DNA from 4 places in the Metabacillus sp. Hm71 genome. Region 4 is predicted to be linked to each of the others. Evidence: riboswitches for the same ligand, from Rfam matches in the RefSeq annotation. Region 4 holds a riboswitch; each other region holds the start of a gene.

Region 1 (4,657 bases), 360 kb from region 4:
CTGTACTTCAAAGCTCTTACCAGTTTCCACATCAATAACAGTAAAGGTTGATTTTTTCGGCAAAATATGATTGACTGCTTCCCAATTTTGAAGGGTTATTTGGAAACTTATTGGAGCTTGTCTATTTTCGATAGAAGCAGCAAATGTCTTTTCTTCTGAAAAACAAATCATAAAAATGAATAATCCAATGCTAAAAACATAACTTTTCACAATATCATGTCATCTCCGTAACTAGTTTCTTTTTTAGTAAGCTTAGTTTGTGCTTTGTTAGAGAAAACATTACTTGAATAAAAATGGAAAATGAAAGAAGATCAACAACATGATCGTCCTAACTGAAGCTATGATGATTTCAAATTTTTTGGTTAATTGGCAAAAATAAATTGACTTACATTTTTAATTGTCTTACAATATTCTTGAATTGAAAAAATTAATGGGTGATATAAAAATAACGCTTTTAATAACCATTTAGCAGTTTGGTCTGTGATGCAATTGACCATTAATTTTTTCTTTAACAAACAGTGATCTTATAAAGTAGCGACTCTTTAAAGGATAAAGAGGCTACTTTTTTTGTGTAATGTGTTAAAATTTACGTAAAGAAATATTCACTAGGGGAAGGAAATGACAAAGGAAATAAACAAATTTACTCAAATAATTGTTCTTTATTAGAATAGGAGAATGCTTAATGCTTCAAACTTTTAATCGGCAGCTTGAAAGGTTTATGCCATTTCTTACGCCTGCAAGCGTCATTTTGGGCGTGATGTTTGCTAATCATTTTTCGTTTTTTTCATTTTTAATCCCTTGGATTTTTGCTTTTATTACTTTCTCTGGTAGTCTCAACTCGAACTTTTCTTCCCTTAAAGGTGTATTAAAAAGTCCGCTTCCATTACTAATTATTTTATTTGTTTTGCATATAGGAATGCCAGTTATTGCTTGGGGGGCAGGACATCTTATCTTTGCAAATGATCCTTTAATATTGACCGGTCTTGTACTTGCTGCTGTTATTCCTACAGGTATAACAAGCTTCATCTGGGTAACGATTTATAAAGGAAATATTGCATTGGCCCTTTCGATTATTTTGCTTGATACGATTCTTTCTCCATTCCTTGTGCCGCATACTCTTTCTTTCCTTGTTGGGCAGAAAGTAGACATTAGTACGTTATCGATTATGTACGGATTGTTATATATGGTCGTTTTACCATCTTTAGTAGGAATGTTGTTGAATCATCTATTTAAAGAGAAAAGCGTTCAAGTAAGCAAAACACTAGCCCCGTTTTCTAAGTTGGGTCTTGCAATTGTTGTTATGATTAATGGAGCTGTAGTAGCACCATATTTATCAGATATAACAGTGAAGTTGGTTATTATTGCTGTCACAGTTTTTATTCTTGCTTTCTTTGGATATTTACTTACATGGATAGTAGCAAACTGGTTAAAAAGAGATCGGGAAACAAAAGTAGCGATGATCTTTACTGGCGGAATGCGTAATATCAGTGCCGGGGCTGTTATTGCCGTGCAATATTTTCCAGCTGCTGTCGCTGTTCCAGTTATTATTGGGATGCTGTTTCAGCAAGTATTGGCATCGATCTTTGGATATTTATTTAAAAGATATGAGGATCGCATTTTTCATGCAAATAAACAGTTTGTGAACAATGTTAGCGGTTTATAAAGGGGATTTATTTTAATCTGTTGCCAAAAAGGAAAGATTGTGTTAAAAATAATATAATCAATTTAGAAATTAAGTTAATAGATTTCACCACTAGGGGAGCTTTTAAAAGCTGAGAGAGGCATGGTGCCTTGACCCTTATTACCTGATCTAGATAATACTAGCGTAGGGAAGAGGTGTTTGAAAATATATTTGAAACTTCGGAAAACCCGATGTTTTTCGAATGTTTATACATAAATTTGTATGTATGTTCAAACCACTTCTTCAAATAAGAAGTGGTTTTTTTATAGCTGAGAAAAGGATTGGGAGGAAAAAAATGACAGCAGATCATATTCAGCAATTAGTTGAACAAGTTGATGCCAGAAAAGATGAGCTGATTGAATTGCTCAAAAGGCTAATCGAGTATAAAACACCGGCACCGCCTGCAAGAAACACTAAGGATGCCCAACAATTTGTTGCTGATTTTTTAAGTGATAAAGGCTTTACAATCGATATGTGGGATGTTTACCCCAATGATCCAAATGTTGTAGGTGTTCGTAAAGGGACTTCATCAGACCTGTATAACAGCTTGATCATTAATGGACATATGGACGTAGCTGAAGTCAGTGAGGATGAAGTGTGGGAGGTTGACCCTTTTTATCCGGTTGTAAAAGACGGGAATATCATCGGTCGAGGTGCAGCTGATATGAAAGGCGGTTTAGCCGGTGCTTTGTTCGCCATCCAGTTAATACATGAAGCGGGGATTGAATTGCCTGGCAGTTTAATTTTCCAGTCGGTCATTGGCGAAGAGGTTGGTGAGGCAGGTACATTAGAATGTTGCAAAAAGGGGTATGCGGCTGATTTTGCTGTTGTGGTAGACACAAGTGATTTACATATTCAAGGTCAAGGTGGAGTCATTACTGGATGGATTACAGTAAAGAGCCCGCAAACCTTTCATGATGCAACAAGAAGGCAGATGATTCATGCTGGAGGAAAGCTCTTTGGTGCGAGTGCAATCGAGAAAATGACAAACATTATTCAAGGACTGCAAGAGCTTGAACGCCATTGGGCTGTGACGAAAAGCTATCCGGGTTTTATGTCTGGAACGAATACGATAAACCCTGCAGTTATTGAAGGTGGGCGGCATGCGGCTTTCATAGCTGACGAATGCAGGCTTTGGATCACGGTACACTATTATCCAAATGAGACGTATGAGCAAATCATCAACGAAATTGAAACACATATACAGCATGTGGCAAACGCTGATCCTTGGCTTAGAGAAAATCCGCCTTCATTTGAATGGGGCGGGAAGTCAATGATTGTTGATCGCGGGGAAATCTTTCCATCACTAGAGGTTGATCCTAACCATCTCGGTGTAAAGCAATTAGCATCGGCACACCAGGCTATATTAAACGATCAGGCAATTGTCGATGTTTCCCCTTCGGTAACAGATGGCGGCTGGTTAGGTGAGGCAGGAATTCCGACAGCGATTTATGGACCTGGCAATTTGCAAAATGCCCATGCCATAAATGAGAAGCTTTCTATTGACCAGCTTATTTCTTATACAAAGGTTATTTTACGTTTTATTTATGAATGGTGTCATACTGAACGAGCTTGATTAAGCTTCAAGAGGTAAAGCTCATGAAATTTAGGAGGTTAAAGGATGAATTTTAGTCAAAGGCTTTATTACAAGGTACTGCCAATATGGAATCGTAATCATGCCCATCCGTTTGTTCAAAAAATGGGAAATGGTACGTTGGAAAAGGAAAAGTTCCGGTTTTATATGGTTCAGGATTATTTGTATTTAATTGAATATGCAAAGGTTTTTGCTTTAGGTGCTGTAAAAGCGACAGACCTTAAGGTAATGGGGAAATTTGCCAAATTACTAGATGCAACGTTAAATGAAGAAATGGAGCTTCATCGGCAATATGCAAAAAAATTTGATATTTCTGTTGAGGAGCTGGAAACAGCAAAACCATCGCCAACCACACTTGCATACACACATTATATGTTACATGTGAGCCAGAATGGTACACTTGCAGAGCTTGTTGCAGCCTTGCTTCCTTGTATGTGGAGTTATTGGGAAATTGGCAAGGAGCTAAAAAAAATCGAGGGTGCAAGCGAGCACGAGTTTTATGGAGAGTGGATCAATATGTATGCATCAGATGAGTTTGGGCAGCTTGCAACATGGTGTATAGAGTTATTGGATCAGGTAGCAGAGGGAAAGCCGGAGGCAGAGCTGGAAAAATTGGAGGAGATCTTCCTCAATACAACTCGATTCGAATACATGTTTTGGGATATGGCTTATAACGAAGAGATGTGGCCAATCGATGAGTGATCCAGTACTGAAATTTCAACATGTAACCTTTCGTTATGATGAAGCAAAAGCGCCCATCTTAAAAGATTTTGATATTCAGATTAATGAAGGAGAGTTCGTTAGTATTATAGGTCCAAGTGGATCGGGGAAAAGCACATTATTTAAGTTGGTTACGGGACTGGAGCATCCAACAGAAGGTGAAATTTTCTTGCGGAATAATCTGAACTCAAACCGACTTGGGAAGGTCGGGTATATGCCCCAGCAGGATTTGCTGCTGCCATGGCGGACAATTGTCGAAAATGCTGCACTTCCTTTAGAAATAAAAGGAGTTAACAAAAAAGAAGCACACAAGAGAGTATTGGTATTACTTGAGGAGTTCGGTCTGAAAGGTGTGGAAGGCTGCTTCCCTAGTGATTTATCTGGCGGTATGAGGCAAAGGGTGTCTTTTCTGCGTACGATACTAAGCGGCGCAGAGGTTCTGCTTTTGGATGAACCCTTTAGTGCACTTGATGCCATCACAAGAATTTCCTTGCAGGAGTGGCTCTTATCTCAATGGGAAAAACGCAAGGAAACGATTCTTTTTATTACTCATGATGTCAATGAAGCTTTGTTTCTATCTGATCGAATTTTTATTTTTAAAGATGTGCCGTCAAGCGAACTTGAGGTGGTCAAGGTTCCGCTTGACCGCCCGAGAGATTTAA
Region 2 (4,657 bases), 450 kb from region 4:
TGCTCCGGCACCGACAATGAACACATGCTTTTGTTTGATTTTTTCTTGCCCGTTTTCCCCGATTGGCGAAAATAAGATTTGTCTTGAATATCGCTCCATTAAGTGGTCATCATTCCTTCTGTTGGACTGCTTGCTGTTGCATATTCCTTTTTAGGAATTCTGCCGGCTTCAAAGCCAAGTCTTCCGGCCTCGATTGCAAGCTTCATGGCAACGGCCATTTTCACCGGATCCTTTGCCGCAGAAACGGCTGTATTTAATAAAACGCCATCTGCTCCCAGCTCCATGGCACGTGCTGCATCTGCCGGTGAACCGATTCCTGCATCGACAATGACAGGAACATTGGATTGTTCAATGATAAATTTAAGATTTAAAGGATTTAAAATCCCTTGACCAGATCCAATTGGTGAAGCACCAGGCATGATGGCATGAACGCCTAATTCTTCTAATCTTCTTGCTAATACAACATCATCTGATGTATATGGTAAAACAATAAACCCTTCTTCTAACAGCATTTCACTAGCTTTTAATGTTTCTACTGGATCAGGAAGCAACGACCGGTCGCAGCCAATGACTTCAACTTTTATCATATCACATAAGCCAGATGCTTTTGCAAGCTTGGCAATTCTTACTGCTTCCTCTGCCGTTTTAGCCCCTGCTGTATTTGGAAGAAGCGTATACTTAGAAAGATCTAACTGCTCTAAAAAGTTTGGCTGTGATGCTTCAAAGATATTCATACGGCGAACCGCAAACGTTAGGATTTCTGCCTCTGATTGTGCAACAGCTTCCTTTTGAATTTCAAATGACGGATATTTCCCAGTTCCCAATAATAATCTTGAGTTAAATTGTTTATCTGCAATGTTTAACATTGGCTCATCCTCCTCCTACAAAATGAACAAATTCAACTTCATCACCGTTTTGGATTGATGTCGTTTCATATTGATCTTTTAAAATAATTTCTCGATTATGCTCGACAATGACAAGACGGTCCTCCAGCTTGTAATGTGCTAGCAGTTGCTGAATCGTCGTAACATCATTTCCCAGCTCGACAATTTCTCCATTTAACTTAATGCTCATTTTCCCACCTCACGCCTGTACATAAATTCGGTTGATCGAAAATGCCCTTATATAGTCTTCATTTTGCTGCCTGTTCAAAATCAGATCCCTTATCATCATCCCTGTTTGCGGGGCTAAAAGGATACCGTTTCGATAATGTCCTGTTGCAAAATAAATCTGTTCTCCTTCAGGATGCTGACCAATATATGGTTTTCCATCATGTGATTGCGGCCTTAATCCAGCCCATGTCTCAACCAGTTGAGCTGATTTTAACTCCGGCAAGAGTGGTGCCACTTTTTCAATAAGAGACTGGATTCCTCCGATTGTCGGCTCAGTACTCCAATCATCCTCAACCATAGTTGCCCCGATAACAAATCTGCCATCACCCTTTGGAACGATATAACAATGATCATAAAAAATCGTTCGCTCTAAGCCGATTTGATTGCTTTTTACAGAAAGACATTCTCCTTTTACAGGCTTCATCCCAGCGTTAATACCCAACTGGTTAAAAAAGTGCCCGCTCCAAACGCCATTTGCGACAACAACCTTGCTGCAAGTGAAATCGGCAAGCGGGGTAGAAAGCATATATTCGTTTGCAGCACTCTTCTTGATTGTATGGACAGGAGTATTCTCTAAAATAGTTGCACCTAGCAAACTAGCAGACTTTGCAAAAGCCGCACAAACATGTTTTGGTGAAACATGGCCATCCTCTGGGATGTAAAGGGCCCCTTTAATCCCTGCAGATAACATTGGCTCATGCTCAAGCACTGTTTCTTTTTCATGCCATGCTACTGTTTCATATTGTGTTACCGCTTCTTTTAAGGAACGTGCTTCAGCATCCGTCATGGCGATCTTGTACATGCCTTTATCGACAAGCTGAATATTAATTTGCGATAATTCTGAAAGCTCATCCCTCAGGACACGATAGTGGCGCTGACTCTCCTTTGCGAACTGAAAGAAGGCATCATTATTTTCAAGCTCAGAGTTTGCACCAAGCATCCCTGCCGCAGCTCTTGTTGCCCCGGTACCGATCTTATTTCCCTCTAACACAAGGACAGATACGCCCTCTTTCGCCAGCTGATAGGCTATCGATTGACCAATGATTCCGCCGCCGATGATGCCTACATCATAATGCTTTTTCATTTGATTTCACCTCCGTTAAGCTTTTCTTAATTTCCCGCAAGGCATGACGAGGTTCACTGCTTGACATAACATAGGACATCACCGCAACCCCGCCAGCCTTTAATCCCGAAAGCTTTTGAACAGTTTCAGGGGTCATTCCGCCAATGGCGATAACCGGAATTTCGATCCTTTCACATATTTCAGCGAATTGAGGTATGCCCCGTGGTGCTAGACCAGCCTTTGAGTTAGTTGTAAACACGTGTCCAAACAACAAATAATCTGCACCAGCTTCTTCAGCCTCTATTGCTTCCTGCAGAGAATGAACCGAACGGCCAATCCTTAAGGATGGTCTTAGCTTTCTTACCTTTTCAATGGAAAAGCTATGACCAGGCAAATGGATATTAAATAAATCGTTTAATATTGCTGCATCAACGCGATCATTGATCACAATCTTTTTCTTAGGGACTCCACCGGTTATCAGAATTGAAACAATTTCCATTAGTTCTGAGGCTGTTTTCGTTCTTTCACGAATGTGAATATAATCTGCTTCTTCGTGAAAGCGTAAGATTTGTTTCGTTAATTCCTCAACCGTTTGCTTCCCATCTGTAATGACATGAATTTCCAAGTTTTTCACTTCCAATAAAAAAACCACTTTCCTATAGGTAAGAAAGTGGTTTACATACATAATTAGAATATGCCGTAATTCCACTTCCCTACGCTGGTACAAACCAGATCAGGTTATAAGGGTTTAAAAGAAACACTTTAATCTCAGCCCCTCAATTGGGGATCCCCTAGCGGTTTTCATCATTATTTACTTATCTCTATCATACCAAATGTTTCTCAACTTTCAAGAAAAAATTCATCAAATAAGCTCAAGTTCTTTCAGGTCCTGAAAAACAGTTCAGATTTTTTACTATCTATATATAATTTAACTAGATTAAATTTTTATCTAAACTCTATTATTTTTCAAAAAACTCTTTAATGCTCGATATAATTCTTTTCTGTTCCGAAAGTGTTAATACTGGGTAAATAGGGAGAGCTAAAATCCTTTTTGAAATATTCTCTGTTATAGGAAAATCGCCTTCTTTATACTTTAAATATTTGAATGCTTCTTGAAGATGAAGTGGAATTGGATAATAGATAGCTGTAGCAATATTTTTATTATTTAAAAATAGAGATAGTTCATCACGTTTATTGGTTTCTATACAGTATTGATGGAAAGTATGCTCTCTGGCTTGGAATATTGATGGGGTTTTTACGATTCTATTTAGTTTCTCGGTATATCTTTTAGCAATTTCTCTTCTTCTTTTTAAAAACTCATCCAAGTATTTTAATTTTTCAATTAAAATAGCAGCTTGAATATCATCTAATCGACTGTTATGACCAATTACTTTATGAATATATTTATGTTTACTACTACCATGATTTCTTAGTTCAATGATTTTTTCATATAAATCTCTTTCGTTGGTAACTATCATCCCAGCGTCTCCAAAAGCCCCTAAATTTTTAGATGGAAAAAATGAAAAACACCCCACATGACCGATAGATCCAACTCTTTTCCCCTTATATTCTGTACCAATTGCCTGACAAGCATCTTCTATAACTTTAAGATTATGTTTTTTAGCAATGTCCATAATTGAATCCATTTCTGCAGGATATCCAAATAAATGGACAATAATTACAGCTTTGGTTTTCGACGTTACTGCTTCCTCTATTTTTTTAGGATCAATATTATAAGTATTTTGATCAATATCTACAAATACTGGTTTTGCACCTGAGAGTGCAATAGATTCTGCAGTAGCAAAAAAAGTAAAAGGAGTTGTAATAACTTCATCTCCCTCCCCAATTTTTAGCGCTTTAAGTGCTAAAAGAAGGGCATCACTTCCATTTGCTACTCCAATCGCATAAGAGGTTTTAATATACTTAGCTATACAATTTTCAAGCTCTTTTCCCTTACTCCCTAAAATATAAGAACCACTATCAAGAACTTCTTTAACAGCCTTATAGATTGGTTCCTTTATCAATTCTAATTCCTTCTTTAAATCAAGCATGGGAATCACTTTAAAAACCTGCCTTTATCTATATTTTATCCCTTTACATCATTGAAATTTTAATTAGTTACCTATACCTTTATATTCAATCCCTAATTTTTCAATTTCATTTTTATTTAAAACATTTCGTCCATCTATGATCAGCTTACAATTTGAAAAGTTTTCAAACTTTAATTCTCTATATTCATCATGAAATGCCTGTAATATGATTATGTCAATATTTTTTACCATCTCATCCTCCAATGATAAAGGAGTAACCCCATAAGATGAGATCTCGAGGTTAGTATACAGTGGATCGTTTATAAATATATTTGCTTCTTTTTGTTTTATTAAATCAACTAATAATAATGTAGAAGATTTAAATACTTCCTTAACATTTTCTCTAAAAGAAAGACCTAAAATGAGTATATTTTGTTTTTTTATATCCCCAA
Region 3 (4,657 bases), 230 kb from region 4:
CCCAAGAGGTGCTAGGCGCTGGAGCTAGACACAAAAACTAGGTTAAAATTTTATTTATTAAACTTTAAAAAAAGCGCAAGGCGCTAAGCATTCGGCGACAAGCAAAAGGCGAACAGGAATAGAAGGTGTTCTTTACCTTCTATTCCTGTTTGACTAGACCCTAGAGCCGATGGCGCCTGGAGCTAGATTCGAAACGCAAGCTATGTTAAGAAAATATATAAATTCTGATATTATTATAAAAATGAGGACATCTCCAAAGGGTTAATCCTTTTGGAGATGTCCTCCTCTTTATAATTATTAGTTTCTATAAAAGCTGTTCAACAATTGATCTAAGCTCGCTAGCACGTTCTGTTGGATTTTCTGCAAGACTAATTGCTGAAATGACGGAAATACCGTTGCCCCCGCTTTCGATCACTGGTGCTGCATTTTCGGACGTAATCCCGCCAATTCCAACGATTGGCAAATCAATGCCTTTTTTACGAACTTCCTTAATAATTGCTGTTCCCTGTGCTGTTTTTGCATCCTCTTTTGTTTTTGTCGAGTAGATTGGTCCAATTCCTGCATAATCTGCTCCATCTGCGATCGCCTTTTCAACCTCATCTAGATTATGAGCGGATACACCTAAAATTTTATTTCCGATCTTCTGTCTTACTTCCTCCGCTGATGCATCATCTTGTCCAATATGAACCCCGTCAGCGTTAATGGCAAGGGCCAGCTCAATATCATCGTTTACGATAAAAGGGATTGAATAGTTTTTACATATAGCTTGTAATTGTTTAGCAAGTTCAACTTTTTCAGCACCTGTGAAAGCACCTGTTCCTTTTTCTCTAAACTGAAATAATGTTATTCCCCCTTTGATCGCTTGATCAAGTACAACTTGTGGGTCTATTTTACAGTTATTACTGCCCATAATAAAATATAATCGCAATAACTCATTCATTTCTCTTCTTGAAATTCTGTCCAAACCGAATCTCCCCTTTATTGTCGAATCTTTGCTTGCTGCCGTTGTTGGTAAGCCCAGTGATTGGTTGGGCCATGGCCATTACCAATTTCTAAGTCATCCTCAATTGCAGCTTGAATAAAGTTTTTTGCTGTTTGAACGGCTTGTTCAACCGTATTCCCTTTTGCAAGTTCTGCCGTAACGGCTGCAGCAAATGTACAGCCTGTACCATGGGTATTCTTCGTTGCAATTCGCTTACCTTTATAATAAGTAAACTCTTCGCCATTATATAAGATATCGACTAATTCTTCCCCCTCATCATGACCGCCCTTGATCACAACATACTTTGCACCAAATTGATACAAGCGTTTGGCTGCTTCCAACCGGTCATCCATTGTTCGAATCGACATATCGGCCAAAACTTCTGCTTCAGGAATATTTGGAGTGATAACCATCGCTAAAGGTAAAAGATATTGTTTAAGTGCAGCTACTGCCTCATTTTGTAATAAAGGTGCTCCACCTTTAGCAATCATGACTGGATCGACCACAACATGTTCCCATTGAAACTTTTTTACTGCCTCAGCAACAGCCTTGATGATTTCACCGCTAAATAACATCCCTGTTTTTACTGCATTTGTTCCTAAGTCATTCCCAATCGCTTCTATTTGATTAACAACTGCTTCAACAGATAATGGATAGACCCCATGCACGCCAAGTGTATTTTGTGCAGTAACCGCAGTAATGGCTGACATGCCAAATACATTTAATTCTTGAAAGGTTTTTAGATCGGCCTGAATACCGGCACCCCCGCCGCTATCTGATCCGGCAATTGTCAAAGCTTTTTTTATAGCCATTTTCATTCTCTCCTTTATCTTATCTTACAGTTTTTCGATTTTAGCAAACTGATTGACATCTTCTGGTGAAACATTTGCCAATTGATTCAAAAATTCAATTTGAAAGCTTCCAGGTCCGGCTTGAACCGTTTTTTCAGCTGCTAATTCAGCAGCAACTCCATATGTCGTAAGTGCTGCAACCGCTGCCTGGAGCAAGTCTTTTTCCACTGCAGCAAATGCCCCAACGACTGAGCTTAACAAACAACCGGCTCCTGTCACTTTGGTTAGCAAAGGATGACCATTATAGACAACAAAGGTATGTTGGCCATCTGTTATGACATCTTCTTTACCAGTTATAATGACTAAAGTATTTAATTTTTGCGCTGCGATTTGCGCCAAATCAATTGTATTGCCGGAACCTTGTCCAGCATCAACACCTTTAATGGTCCATGCTTCCCCAATAACATTTGCAATTTCTGCAGCATTTCCTCGTAAAATTGATATCTCTAATTCTTTAACGATTCGCCGAGCTGTTTCTGTTCGATAGGCAGTAGCTCCTGCACCGACTGGATCAAAGATAACTGGTACATCATGAAGATTTGCTGACTTCCCAGCAATCACCATCGCTTCAATTTCATCATGTGTCAATGTTCCAATATTTAAAACTAAAGCACCTGCTAGTTTTGCCATTTCGGCAACTTCTTCCTTTGCATAGGCCATAACAGGTGATGCACCTAATGCTAACAAACCATTTGCGGTAAAATTTGTTACAACCACATTCGTAATATTATGAACTAGTGGATTTTGCTGTTTAAGTTTTTCAAATGTATTAATTATTTGCTCAACCTTCATCTTTCTTTTCCTTTCTGCTATTCGGTCATTTTTCTGCAAAATAAAAAGAACACAATGCCGCGCAAAGTGCTCTTAGATACCTAATGACATTCCCTACGCTGGCATTATCCAACAGGTTTAAACGGTCAGCAACGGAATAGTTGCAATCTCAGCCAGCTTCCACCAGCCCCCGAAAATATAAGTTTATTGGTAGTTTACTGAATCTAGCAAGAAAAAACAAGGGTTGATTTAAATAGTATGACAAATTGGCAGGTTCATTCTTTATTTAGACTGCAGTATTAAGCCCGTAATAAATTGCAGCCATGCATATACTCCAACCTTCACTGTTTCAGAAACATGCGAATCTTTGCTTGGGTCTAAACAAACAAAATCGATATGTTTGACGCAAGGATGTTTGCCGATTTCTAATAAGCTATTAAAAAGTTCACTCGCAGACATTCCTCCTGGTGTTGACGCCGGCACGCCAGGGGCAACAGAAATATCCAGCACATCCATATCAACTGTTACATAAATTCGGTCAGCTTTTCCTGATAACTCGTCTAATGCTCTCTTTATTGTTTTTATTAAACCATGCCCTCGTGCTTGGTTCAGAGTTATCATTTGTATACCATGTTCATTTGCATAATCAATTAACGGCTTTGCATTAAAATAGCCATGCAAGCCGATATTGATAACATGCTCACCTAAGATGTGGTGACCATCAATTAGTTGACGGATCGGTGTTCCATTTGCTGGTCCTAATTCATTTGGGTCCCTAACATCAAGATGGGTATCAAGCTGGAGCACTCCAATCGTGTCTTCGGGAAATGCCTCTTTAATGCCGCGAACAGCGCAGGCTGTTGTTGAATGATCACCGCCAATCATGCATGTTCGTGTGTTTGGATAGTGTTCGGCAAGAAATGCAGTTGACCTTTGGATGCGCTGATGTGATAAAAGAATATCTGTTGTATGCATCATTACATCTCCCGCATCAGCAACACGAAAGGAATTCAGATCAACATTTTCATCTAAATTATAGGTTGCAAAACTTTTCCACATCATGCGAAATTCTGTTGGATATAAAGAAGCTCCTGATACACTAATTGAAGACCGGGAAATCGGTGCACCGTACAAGATCAAATCAAAAGGTTGGTTATGTTCGCTAAGAGGTCTAACCCAATGATGAACATATGTCGGCATTTCATTCCCCGATACATTCCACACCCATTCAGGCTGCTTTAAAAAATGTTCACTCAAGCTGCTACACCACCTTTACACCTTTTTTCCACACTGAATTGACATGGTTGACACCAAATAAATATTGCAATTCCTGATAATTTTTCACATTCCATAATACGAGATCTGCCTGTTTACCAACCTCAAGTGAACCGACTTTATCCTGGCGGTTAATCGCACATGCCGCATTAAAAGTAGCTGCTGTTAATGCCTCGGCAGGTGTGAGACGCATCGAGATACAAGCTAAATTCATTACTAGAGGCATAGATGTTGTTGGCGATGATCCCGGGTTACAATCTGTTGAAATGGCCACAGCCACACCCGCATCAATCATTTTTCTTCCCGCCGCTGCTGCTTCTCGTAAATAAAGGGCGGTTGCCGGGAGCAAGCAAGCAATTGTTCCTGATTGAGCCATTGCTTGAATGCCTGCCTCTGAGGCTTTCAATAAATGTTCAGCAGATATGGCTCCTATTTTCGCTGCTAATTCGGCTCCACCATAAGACTCGATTTCATCGGCATGGATTTTCGGGATAAATCCAAATCGTTTCCCTGCTTCCAGCACTCGTTCTGATTGTTCAGGGGTAAACACACCCTTTTCACAAAAAACATCTTGAAATTCTGCCAATTTTTCCTCTGCAATCACAGGCAGCATGTCATGTATCAAATGATCAACGTACTCATTTTCACGGCCTTTAAATTCTGGAGGAACAGCATGGGCCCCCATAAATGTAGGCACGATTTCGATCACATGCTGTTCTTGCAGCTTTTTCATGACTCGAAGCTGCATAAGCTCTGTTTCTAAGTTCATTCCATAGCC
Region 4 (4,657 bases):
GCTGAAGGAAGAAAAATGGGCTACGCTTATGTTTGTATTTTCCTTAAATCATTTAACAATTCTTTTCGGATTAATGATGATTATTTCGTTTATAGGTTAATAAGAAACAAAAGAGGTCAGTCCCCAACTTCGGGGTCTAACCTCTTTTGTGTAACAGCGCTATTTTACATTTCTTCTTTATCATGATCGATAAGATCCTCAAACCATTTTATTTTCTCGCGCAATTCAGCAACCTGACCAACTAAAACAATGGCAGGGTGTGTGATTTGATTTTTCTGCACTTCATCAACAATTGTCGCTAACGTTCCGGTAATTGCGACTTGTGAGGGGGTTGTTCCCCATTGGATAACCGACACTAGGGCTTCAGGACTTTTGCCGTATTCGATTAGCTTCTCGCAAATATAGGGTAAATTTTTAATTCCCATATAAAAGGCGATCGTATCGATTCCTTTTGCTAATGCTTCCCAATTAATCGTGTCTGTCTTCTTCTCTTCGCGGCCATGTCCTGTCACAATCGCAAATGATGAAGCAAAATCTCGATGTGTGACTGGTATCCCCGCATAAGCAGGTGCTGCAATACCAGAGGTAATACCTGGAATTACTTCATAAGGGATGCCGTTATTTCTTAACACCTCTGCCTCTTCGGCACCGCGGCCAAACACAAAAGGATCTCCGCCTTTTAAGCGGACAACCTCTTTCCCCGCAAATGCCTTCTCCACTAACACTTCATGAATCTGTTCTTGGATGAGTTCATGCTTTCCGGGCAGCTTGCCACAATAAATAAGCTCAGCGTCTTTTTTTGCATGCTTTAATAAATCCTTGCTTATCAGACGATCGTATACAATAACATCCGCCTTTTGAATGCATTCCAATCCGTACACAGTAATGAGCTTTGGGTCACCAGGACCAGCTCCAACTAAATAGACTTTCCCTATACTCACTGCTTCAACCTTCTTCCATAACCTTGATGATCATTTTGAATGTAGTTCATTTCTTTACAAGCTATTATAAGTGAAAAACACTCTAAAGTGGAAAAATATCAAAGAAATCCTGCATTTTTATTTGAAATTATCCTTAAATAAGAAGTTTTATTAAAAGCCAGAAAGGGCATATTACAACTAATCGCTTTTTGTTTGGAGGATACAAATGAATACAAAACCAGAATACATAAAAACTTCTTGTTTTAGTGAATATGATACCTTAAAAAGGGTTGTTTTATGTTCACCTGAATTTATGACGATTAGAGAACCAATTAATGAAACGCAAAAACAGTATTTAAAAGAAAATATTGATACAAAACTTGCAATGGAACAGCATCAACAATTTGTTGAAACCCTTCAACAAAACGGGATTGAAGTGCTGTTATTGCCCCCTTTAAAAAAATTTCCTGAGCAGGTTTTTACCCGTGATATCGGGTTTACTCTCGGAAATCAAGTATTTGTGGCAGAAATGGCACATGATGTTCGCAAAGGTGAAGAAAGACCTTTTGTGGATTTGCTGGAAAAGGAAGAAATGACATACACCAATCTTATCGGTGATAAAATTGAAGGCGGGGATGTGATCATTGATCGCAACACCATTTATGTAGGGATAAGTAATCGTACAAATGAAACGGCTATAAAACATTTACAAAGTTTATTGCCTTCTTTCGAAGTAATTGCGATCCCTTTCACCGATACATATTTACATTTAGACTGTGTCTTTAATATCTTATCTCCAAATGAAGCTTTAATTTTCCCAGGAGAAATTGAGCCTGAAAAAGGAAAAATCTTGGCAAGCCGTTATGATTTAATCGAGGTTTCAAAAGAGGAACAAGCAACATTAGGTACAAACGTCCTCTCGATCGGTGAGAAACGCGTCATTAGTCTTCCTATAAATAAGCAAGTGAATCAAAGGCTTAAAGAGCGCGGTTACCAAGTGATCGAGGTCGATATTACCGAAATTATCAAATCCGGAGGAGCTTTTCGCTGCTGTACACTTCCGTTAGTTCGGGAGTAAGGGAATTCGTAAAAATGAATAATCTTGATAAAGCTTCTTAATAATTTTTTTACCCATAAGAAAAATAAATTGTTGAGAAAGTACATGTTTAAAAAACACGTACTTTCTCAACAATCTGACCCTAGGGCAGTGATAAAATGCCTCCTGTATTTAGTGCAAACATGATGTGATACTTAAAATTCCAAGTCGTATGTACTAAACTCTATTAGTGTCTTTTGATATTAAAACTCCTCCTTGTGCTGATATTTTAGGTTTGCGAGCCAAAAATATTTTAGCACCGTGGAAGAGTTTTTTTAATACCACGCTGAAAGCTTTTTGGAACCCTAGTTTGCATACTGTTCTTTCCCCTTTTCATCCACTGGCCAATTTTCTAATGTATAAGCCATCTCCCAAAATGAGTATTCATATTGACTGCTAATAATAAAATGCTGTTTCATCCGTTCTCTGTCCGCTTCTGTCACGGTTTCAGCAATGGCATCTAAACGGGCAATTTGTTCCTCTACTAAAGTGCGGAACCAGTCAGAACCGTAGGCCGCAATCCATTCTTGATAAATGGGCTCTTCCGGCTTGGATCCTTTTAAATGTTCGCCAATTTCATAATAAAGCCAATAGCACGGCAAAATCGCTGCAATAATATCCCCTAAATGGCCATCATATGCAGCACGATACAAGTGCGATGTATATGCATAAGCAGTCGGTGCAGGTATAAAAGCAGCTTTTTCTTCTTCAGTAATACCTAATTTTTCGGAAAAGTTCCGATGTAAAGAAAGTTCCGCCTGATAGGTACCCTGTGCATGATGTGCCATACGGCTCGTCGTTTGAAGATCGGTTGCTTTCGCTGCTCCTAATGCTTGCACTCTGGCAAAATGGCTTAAATAATAGGAATCTTGCAGAACATAATAACGGAAACACTTTAAATCTAAGCTTCCTTCCCCCAACTTTGTCACAAATGGATGATGAAAACTTGCTTCCCAAATGGCATTCGCTTCTTTGCGCAGCAACTGAGAAAATGACATGTTAATCCCTCCTAGAATAAATGACAGGACCATAAAAATGAAAAAACCACTTTTTTCATACGTAAAGAAAGTGGTTTGGAATTCATTTTAATAACTAAAAGAACATACAAATGTCCCGTCACTTCCACTTTCCTACGCTGGCATCACCCAGATCAGGTTCTAGGGTCTCAAAGGTCACTTTGATCTCAGCCTTTCAATGGGCTCCCCTAGTGGATAGGTACCTACTATTAACTTTTCACTCTGACATTAACCATATCACAACTTTAGAAACTGTCAATTCTTTTTTCTATTTACATAGATTCAAACTTGTTTTCGTCTATGTTTCCACATAAGATAGCGATAGCGAATCGTACACCCAATACAAAATCCCATTAATGCAATACCTGCTGCTAAAGCAACCATAATACTAAAAATGACGCCTAATAATTCGTAACCAAAATAAAAGGATAATAATGATACACCTAAACATACTGTGGCTATCCATTGATTAAATAATTGTTGATCACGATCTTCTAGTACATATTGAGAATGTGGTTTTTTTAAGAATTTTTGCCCTATTATTATTACAAAGTTACGTTTTGTAATAAGGGTTAAAACCCCAATGATAAACGGAATAAATAATAACCATCTATAAAACAAAAGGGAAAAGAGAACAGTGACAACAATAAATGCCTGATTTGTTTGAACGAGTGGTTTAGGAATGTTCATATTAATACCTCCTTATATTAAATTAAATATGTCGTGTAACAATATATTTATTATTATAACAATGAAAGAATTCGAAAAAAAAAACTAAAAAAAGGTCCTATTAAATATAAGGACCTGGCTACGGTACAAGGTGATTTTTTCCAAATCCCATTTTTTATAGGATTTAGACTAATAATAATTATTTTTTCATTTACATCAATACCTTACACAGCTAACGGCTCGACATGCCTTAAAATCGTCTGTTTAAACTCCTCCAATGCTTTGTCAGTATCAATTGTATATCCACATTCCAGACCAACAAATCCGTCATAGCCTGTTTCCTTGATCGCATTTAAGATGTTTATATAATTCAATTCACCTGTTCCCGGCTGCTTGCGGCCTGGATTATCAGCAATATGGTAATGGTTGATCCGGTCGATATAGTTTGTGGCATTGCGAATCACATTGCCTTCTGTGATCTGTTGGTGATAAACGTCAAAAACAAGCTTAACATTCGGACTATTAACCAGATCAATAACAGCTGCCGCTCCATCTGAATATTGAAGAAAATGTCCATGATGATCAACAAGACCGTTTAATGGCTCTACCTCTAATATGATGCCAGCCTCCTCGCAAAGCTGGGCACATTGTTTCAATGTTTCAACCATTGCGTTCCTTTGAATTTCACGTGGAACACCTTCGATCACATTCCCTGTTTGGGTAATAATTGATTTTGTGCCAAGTATTTTACAGGCATCTATCGTTTGTTTTAATTCAGCTAGATATTCGTCACGTCTCGTTTCATCTACTAAATTAAAAATCTTTGTACATGTAGCAATAATTCCTACACCTATTCGTTCTTGTTCCCTTACCACCTGCTTTAGATCTAAATCCCACCAGCCGTAATACTCCAGACCATGAAATCCATGTTCCTTCACCTTTTCAAGATGGTAAAT

What was found. A riboswitch is a leader RNA that binds a small molecule or an ion and turns the genes downstream of it on or off. The one in region 4 is predicted to bind thiamine pyrophosphate.
Region 1: linked by a shared signal. The riboswitch ahead of ACSVDH_RS09605 (acetylornithine deacetylase) and the one ahead of tenA (thiaminase II) in region 4 are both predicted to bind thiamine pyrophosphate.
Region 2: linked by a shared signal. The riboswitch ahead of tenI (thiazole tautomerase TenI) and the one ahead of tenA (thiaminase II) in region 4 are both predicted to bind thiamine pyrophosphate.
Region 3: linked by a shared signal. The riboswitch ahead of thiM (hydroxyethylthiazole kinase) and the one ahead of tenA (thiaminase II) in region 4 are both predicted to bind thiamine pyrophosphate.

Annotation. Positions count from the first base shown of each region.
Region 1 covers NZ_CM200278.1:2,044,929-2,049,585, forward strand. Annotated here, with positions in the region: gene ACSVDH_RS09595 (hypothetical protein) at 1-210, opposite strand, end outside; gene ACSVDH_RS09600 (bile acid:sodium symporter family protein) at 683-1,663, shown strand; TPP riboswitch at 1,746-1,849, shown strand; gene ACSVDH_RS09605 (acetylornithine deacetylase) at 1,977-3,257, shown strand; gene tenA (thiaminase II) at 3,303-3,977, shown strand; gene ACSVDH_RS09615 (ABC transporter ATP-binding protein) at 3,970-4,657, shown strand, end outside.
Region 2 covers NZ_CM200278.1:1,237,727-1,242,383, reverse strand. Annotated here, with positions in the region: gene ACSVDH_RS06205 (thiazole biosynthesis adenylyltransferase ThiF) at 1-99, opposite strand, end outside; gene ACSVDH_RS06200 (thiazole synthase) at 99-866, opposite strand; gene thiS (sulfur carrier protein ThiS) at 871-1,074, opposite strand; gene thiO (glycine oxidase ThiO) at 1,084-2,196, opposite strand; gene tenI (thiazole tautomerase TenI) at 2,180-2,809, opposite strand; TPP riboswitch at 2,869-2,978, opposite strand; gene ACSVDH_RS06180 (DegT/DnrJ/EryC1/StrS family aminotransferase) at 3,135-4,226, opposite strand; gene ACSVDH_RS06175 (nucleotide sugar dehydrogenase) at 4,290-4,657, opposite strand, start outside.
Region 3 covers NZ_CM200278.1:1,918,979-1,923,635, reverse strand. Annotated here, with positions in the region: gene thiE (thiamine phosphate synthase) at 305-964, opposite strand; gene thiD (bifunctional hydroxymethylpyrimidine kinase/phosphomethylpyrimidine kinase) at 979-1,794, opposite strand; gene thiM (hydroxyethylthiazole kinase) at 1,819-2,625, opposite strand; TPP riboswitch at 2,699-2,808, opposite strand; gene ACSVDH_RS09030 (agmatinase family protein) at 2,887-3,861, opposite strand; gene hutI (imidazolonepropionase) at 3,866-4,657, opposite strand, start outside.
Region 4 covers NZ_CM200278.1:1,686,221-1,690,877, reverse strand. Annotated here, with positions in the region: gene cyoE (heme o synthase) at 1-100, shown strand, start outside; gene cobA (uroporphyrinogen-III C-methyltransferase) at 165-941, opposite strand; gene ACSVDH_RS08080 (dimethylarginine dimethylaminohydrolase family protein) at 1,147-1,998, shown strand; gene tenA (thiaminase II) at 2,322-3,014, opposite strand; TPP riboswitch at 3,127-3,232, opposite strand; gene ACSVDH_RS08070 (DUF4395 domain-containing protein) at 3,315-3,722, opposite strand; gene ACSVDH_RS08065 (hydroxypyruvate isomerase family protein) at 3,926-4,657, opposite strand, start outside.